2 regions of the Marinobacter sp. MIT932201 genome follow, and region 2 is predicted to be linked to the other one. Evidence: predicted binding sites of a transcription regulator. Region 2 holds the regulator's gene; the other holds the start of a gene.

Region 1 (3,409 bases), 1.4 Mb from region 2:
CCCGAATGTAATAGGCAAAGGGCAACCCCTGGGTTTTCTCGAGGCAGGGATAGTAGCTGCGGTCGAAGAAGTCCTTAAGGGCCCCACTCATATACCCGAGATTCTCAGTGGTGCCCAGAATGATAGCGTCGCAGGCCAGAATGTCTTCAGGCCCCGCATCCAGAGGTGCCATTACCTTGACTTCGACGCTTTCGATGTCTTCATGGCGTGCGCCCTGCTCAGCCGCCTCCCTGAGCTTGAGAGTATTCGGGGAAGGCGCATGAGCGACGATCAATAATCTCTTTTTTGCTTCCATACCGACTCTGATCTGTATCTGAAGAGCAAAGAAACCCAATACTCACCGAGTATGAATTCATTGTGATACCAGCTCAAACCAGAGGAACGGACAGCAAGCACAGATGATCATTATTTGAGCAGCACAGAGACGAAATTAAGAGATCTGTTACGAGAACATTTAAACCATCTGAACGGATACCCTGCAAAGACTCCTGCTTACTATGGACTGAACAGTCAAAGGAGGAGAAATCAATGCATTTTCCCAACGGCAAAACGCTACACGCTCTCTATCGTCAAATGAAATACAGGAGGTGGATCAGAAACCAGCTGAAACAGGCTGGAGGGGCAGATTACCTCAGGCGCCTGGAGGTCGACATCGGTGCTGAACCGGGTCACTTCAGGAGAGAGCTGGAAAGAAGACTGATACCTGAAAGGAAATCCGAAGGTAACAGTGGCGCGGCAGGTCTGGATCTACACCTGCCGCCCCTGACATCGCTGAGGAAGGTTTAGAGAAGCTCGCCGTTCGCTTCTGCGGGCGTCTCTTCAGCGTCTTTCTTCGAGACCGGCTTGGGCATCAGCTTGTCACGAACCTTGGCTTCAATCTCGTTAGCAATGTCCATGTTTTCCTCCAGGAACTTGCAGGCGTTCGCCTTGCCCTGGCCGATCTTGTCGCCGTTGTAGGCGTACCAGGCGCCGGATTTATCCACAAAGCCTTCCTTGACCCCCATATCCAGGACTTCCGCCATGTGGTAAATGCCCTTGCCGTACATGATCTGGAACTCGGCCTGTTTGAATGGCGGGGACACCTTGTTCTTGACCACTTTAACGCGGGTCTCGTTACCTACCACCTCGTCGCCGTCTTTAACGGAACCGATACGGCGGATATCCAGGCGTACAGAGGAATAGAATTTCAGGGCGTTACCGCCGGTGGTGGTTTCCGGGCTGCCGAACATGACGCCGATCTTCATACGGATCTGGTTGATGAAGATCATCAGGCAGTTGGCATGCTTGACGTTACCCGTCAGTTTCCGCAGCGCCTGAGACATCAGTCGCGCCTGCAGGCCAACGTGACTGTCGCCCATCTCGCCCTCGATTTCCGCTTTTGGTGTCAGGGCGGCAACCGAGTCAACGATGATCACGTCAACTGCGCTGGAGCGAACCAGCATGTCGGCAATTTCCAGGGCCTGTTCACCGGTGTCCGGCTGGGAAACCAGCAGATCGTCCACATTCACGCCCAACTTCTCGGCGTAGACCGGGTCGAGGGCGTGCTCGGCGTCGACAAACGCACAGGTTTTGCCCGCCTTTTGTGCCTCGGCAATCACCTGAAGGGTAAGTGTGGTTTTACCGGAACTCTCAGGGCCGTAGATTTCACAGATTCGACCGTAAGGCAGACCGCCAATACCCAGGGCAACGTCCAGGCCCAGAGAACCAGTGGAGACCGCAGGAATGGCTTCGCGGGGCTGGTCACCCATTTTCATCACGGCGCCCTTGCCGAACTGGCGCTCGATCTGCCCAAGTGCTGCGCTCAATGCTTTCTTGCGGTTGTCTTCCATCAGTGCAAACCCTCTGTCGCCTGGGCCGCCGGGCCCCAGTTAAGGCCGGCAGCGAAATAGTGGATCGGGAATCTCTACAGCTTGACCAGTCAATTCCCTGTATATTTGAACAGTATTAAAACATAACCCGAAGAGGAGACCAACCCCTGCAGATGTGAAAGCCATCAGAGTTCGCCTACAAAATCGCTAACCCCTTGAAGAGCAAACAGAACGGCCTGGCGGCGGACCTGATCACGGTCGCCCTCGAAGTGCTTTACCAGCGCAACGGTGGTGGCCGGACTGCTACCCCATGCGAACCAGACGGTACCGACAGGCTTTTCCTCGCTACCACCGCCGGGCCCGGCGACGCCACTGATGGCCACGGCAACATCTGCATCCGTTGCCACCAGGGCGCCGGCCACCATTTCCCGCACCACCGGCTCGCTGACCGCACCATGCTCATCCAGCGACTTCCGGGTCACGCCCAGGAGCCCCTGTTTGGCCTCATTGCTGTAGGTTACCAGCCCGCCGAGCACATAGGCCGAAGACCCCGCCCGGTCGGTCAGCACCTTGGCAACCCAGCCGCCGGTACAACTTTCTGCCGTAGCCACTGTACGGCCGGTGCGCAGCAACCGCTCACCGAGGCGATTGCCTGCGTCTTCCAATTCCTGATCGCTGGCCAGCATAATGACCTCCTTCATTTCATCGCGGCGGTTATTTTCTTACAATTCACGCCTTCATCCAAAGCAAGGCTACCGGACCCGTTCATGTCAGCAGCTCAGACCGATCTTTCCAAGCACACCCCGATGATGCAGCAATACCTGAAGATCAAGGGCCAACACCCCAATGAACTGGTGTTCTACCGCATGGGGGATTTCTACGAGCTGTTTTACGAAGACGCCAAGAAAGCGGCCGAGCTAATGGACATCACCCTCACGGCCCGGGGCCAGTCCGGGGGCAACCCGATCCCCATGGCCGGCATCCCCTATCACTCTTCTGAGGGTTACATTGCCCGCCTGGTTCGGGCAGGTCAATCCATCGCCATCTGCGAGCAGATCGGTGACCCTGCCACCAGCAAGGGACCGGTTGAGCGCCAGGTGGTTCGGATCGTCACACCGGGGACCCTGAGTGACGACGCCTATCTTGAGGATCGCCGTGACAACCTTCTGGTCGCCATATATAACCACCGGGAACAGTTCGGTTTTGCCTCGCTCGACATCTCCAGCGGCCGCTTTGCGGTATCAGAGCTGGAGAACCTGGAAGCCCTGCAGGGCGAACTCCAGCGCCTGCGTCCGGCGGAAATTCTGATCAGCGAGGATTTTCCCTACGAGGAAATACTGGAGGGCTTCACCGGTATCCGCCGTCAAGGCCCCTGGCTGTTCGAATCCGACACGGCCCGCCGGGTGATTACCCAGCAACTGCAGGTGAGAGATCTGACCGGTTTTGGCTGTGAGGACCTCAATCTGGCCGTCTGTGCCGCCGGTTGTCTGCTGCAGTACGCCAGGGAAACCCAGCGAACCGCCCTGCCCCATATCCGCAAGCTGACCCGCGAACGCAGGGATGAAGCGGTGATTCTGGATGCCGCCAGCCGTCGCAATCTG
Region 2 (3,409 bases):
CCAAAAATGCGCCGGTGCCCACCGTGGTAAAGCAGATATTCAGGATGCCACTGGATGCCCGTCAGCCACTGACCTTGCGTGCTTTCAATGGCCTGTACAAAAAGATCATTATCCACGGCGGTTACACGCAGATTTTGGCCCAGGCGTTTGATCGCCTGGCTGTGAATGCGGTTGGCGCCGATCACAGGCGAGCGCATGGCTTGTTCAAGCCGGCTTTGCGTTACCAGTCGCACCGTTTGCAGGGGCAACAGCAGAGGCCGATGCCGGGTGTTGACCCTCAGCGGGGTCACGTTCTGGCACAACGATCCGCCATGAAAAACGTTAATGAATTGCGCGCCGCGGCAAATCCCCAGCACGGGAATGCCAATGGCCTCGGCCTGCTCCAGCAGCGACTGATCGGTCGCATCCCGTTTGCGATCATAGTTTGCGGTAACCTGGGGTTCCTGGCCATATCGCTCAGGATGGACATGGGTGCCGCCGGAGAGCACCAGGCCATCAAGCATTGCTACGGCCACCCGCGACCCGGGACGGATGTAGTGGGTACGAGCGCCGTGAAGACGCAATCCAAGGCTGATCAGGCGATGGGCCAGGCTTTTGCGAGCAGGACCACTGATGCCAATGGTCAGGCCGGGAACCTCAAGTTCCTGTTCGGGAAACGGCTCAGACATACCCGTTCTTGGCCAACCAGTCGTCGGTGGTTTCCTGCCAGCTGTGGGTCAGGTTATGCAGGTTGAGCTTCCGTCGCTCCCGGAACAGTCGCCGCATGTCCGCCAGGTCGTCCGGGTTGTTGGCCAATTGCTCCAGTACCACCCAATCGTTCCACACGGTAGAAAAGTGCCAATCCGGATTATCGATGTCGCAATCCGGCAGCCGGTAGTGCAGGGTTGGCCGGCTCTTGATCCGCGGATCGTGAACATGGCGCTCAAGACGCTCACTGTCCAGGTGAGCAAACAGAGGCAGCAGGTCAAGCGCCCGGTTCCTGGTTGGGTTGAACTCCAGGTAGTCCTCCATCAGCTCACCGAGGTTGGGCCGGTAGTTGTCTTCCATCAAAAGCTCGGTATAGCGCCCATGCCAGGGTTCGATATAGGTGGTGAATTTGCGGCTGACATCCAGTTGATGCCGGTCTTTGAGCCAGTCGTAAAGCGCCGCGAACGCCTGGAAGTATCGAACCATTGTTTCCGGGCTGAGATCGGGCAGTTCCGGGTTCAACTGGAGGCCGAAGGCAAAATAGATGGCATCCCGGCTGCCCAGAGCGCCTGCTTTCCTGAGGTCTTCAACGAGAGATTCGATAGTCTCCAGGCTGGAGAAAGGCAGGGGTGGGCTGATGATTTCCAGGGGCACAACCCGTTCTGCGGCAGCATCAATCACATCCATCGCCTGGCCGCCCAGTTCCCGGATCGACTGAGGCAGGCGTTCATCGGCCAGATCAAGGTCCTTGATCGGGTCGGAATCCAGTTCCACCGTGAATTCGCCGAGTGCGGTCTCCAGCTTGGTCACGTAGCGTGACTGGAGCACCGCCGTCCCTTCAAGAAGCCTTGCGGCCAGGGTGACCAGTTCATCGTAGCCCAGACCAGACAATTCGATCTCGACACCCACGCGGCGTTCCCGGCCTTCGTTTGTCTCTCGGATATCAGGCATCCTGCAACTACTGGCTTGCGTCATGCTACTTCCTGACTTGTGAGGGCTTGAACACTAACCATATCACACCGCTGCTGATCATCATGGTTAACCCAATGCAAGAAAATCACGGGCCTGACTTTACACTGGATAAAACACTGTATATAGTCAGTTTACTGTATAAAAAAACAGGGCGCCTGAAGCAGGCTATCCGGAGCAGGCATTCCCGGACTGCGGATACTGGCACCGACCCCGATACAACGGAGTAGCTTGATGAAACTCACAGCAAGGCAGTCACAGGTACTGGATATCATACGCCGCTACGTCGATGAGACCGGCTATCCGCCAACTCGTGCTGAAATCGCAGCTGAACTGGGTTTTCGTTCGGCCAATGCTGCAGAGGAGCATCTTCGTGCGCTGGCTCGGAAGGGGGCCATTGAGATGGTGCCAGGGGCCAGCCGCGGTATCCGGCTGCCAGAGGCAGAGGAGGATCTTGGGCTGCCGGTGATCGGGCAGGTTGCCGCTGGTAGTCCGATCCTGGCCCAGGAGCACGTTGAGGATCACTGCACGCTCCAGCCCGAGTTCTTCTCGCCCTCGGCAGATTATCTACTGCGGGTCCGGGGCATGAGTATGAAAGATATCGGCATTCTTGATGGCGATTTGCTGGCAGTGCACAGCACCCAGGATGTTCACAACGGCCAGGTGGTCGTTGCCCGGGTCGGCGACGAGGTTACGGTAAAGCGTTTCCGCAAGGAAGGCTCGAAAGTCTACCTGATTGCCGAGAACGAAGAATTCGCACCCATCGAAGTAGACCTTACCGAGCAGGAATTGTTCATCGAAGGCCTGGGTGTGGGTGTTATCCGACGCTCTGATCTGCACTGATCAGTACGGATAACCTCTGATAGATTGGAAAACGGGTGAATTATGGAACAAATGAGCTTTAATCAGAATCTGGCTTACAATCCCAATGCTCTGTCCTGTTCAGTGCCGGCAACCGCCGCCCGCGAGCGACGCTCTGTCATTCGTGCCCGACGTTCTCCGGAATCCAACGAGACCAAGGTCTCTGGCAATGTGACGGAAATCATCTTGCCGGAAGGCCAGGTGGAAAACTTTCAGTTGCTGTTGCCCATGCTGACGCAGCTGAACCAGGAAAAGCGCTGGCTGGCCTGGATTGATCCGCCTCAGGCATTGGTCAGCAAGTGGCAGAAAATGCATGGGATCGTGGCTGGTGAGTTGCTAGTGCTTCGTTCAACGTCGGATTATTCCGCGCAGGAACTGGCCGAGCGAGCCCTCAGTGCAGGCACCTGCCATGCTGTGGTCATGTGGACCCGTAAACTGGGCCGCGCTGCCTTTGAGTCCCTGCAAAAAGCCTCTGCCGAAGGCAACAGCCATGGGGTCGTTCTCAGGCAGCGTTAATGACTCAGTGGAGAGTGTAGGAGGGCTGGGCGTCTGAAGCGTCCAGTTCGTCGTCTTCCCAGTCGATATCGTGGGCAACATTTCCGACCGCCTCGATACCTGCGGCGATCATTGCTTTAGCAACAGACATATCACGGTCTTCCATCATTTCCCGGGCTTCCTCCGAGAATGAGATCTTCACCAGTGGCGCACTGTCATCGTCAATGCGGCGCAGGGCGTAATCGCCGTTGGTCAGTTGCACAATTTCAAAAAACGATGGTGACATTCAGTAAACCTTCAAGTTAATCAGATCAGTGTAACCGGCAATTGGAGTGGTTCACCACTCGCTGTGCTGGTCTTCCAGATCGTCGGCAAAGTGTTTGACGGCATTCAGTGT

The links. Region 2 encodes LexA, which represses DNA repair genes until DNA is damaged. Its sites were predicted from a motif close to CTGTNTNNNNANACAG; they were not measured.
Region 1: a site for LexA is predicted at 1,927-1,942, ahead of recA (recombinase RecA). Genes of this name have one in related genera too.

The regions. Positions count from the first base shown of each region.
Region 1 is NZ_CP138917.1:1,498,574-1,501,982, reverse strand. Features, by position in the region: gene SIC15_RS06860 (flavodoxin family protein) at 1-295, opposite strand, end outside; gene SIC15_RS06855 (hypothetical protein) at 529-786, shown strand; gene recA (recombinase RecA) at 783-1,829, opposite strand; gene pncC (nicotinamide-nucleotide amidase) at 1,994-2,494, opposite strand; gene mutS (DNA mismatch repair protein MutS) at 2,576-3,409, shown strand, end outside.
Region 2 is NZ_CP138917.1:2,850,446-2,853,854, reverse strand. Features, by position in the region: gene SIC15_RS13055 (gamma-glutamyl-gamma-aminobutyrate hydrolase family protein) at 1-668, opposite strand, end outside; gene SIC15_RS13050 (amidoligase family protein) at 661-1,662, opposite strand; gene lexA (transcriptional repressor LexA) at 1,888-2,499, shown strand; gene SIC15_RS13040 (cell division inhibitor SulA) at 2,542-3,033, shown strand; gene SIC15_RS13035 (hypothetical protein) at 3,038-3,298, opposite strand; gene SIC15_RS13030 (DUF6586 family protein) at 3,350-3,409, opposite strand, start outside.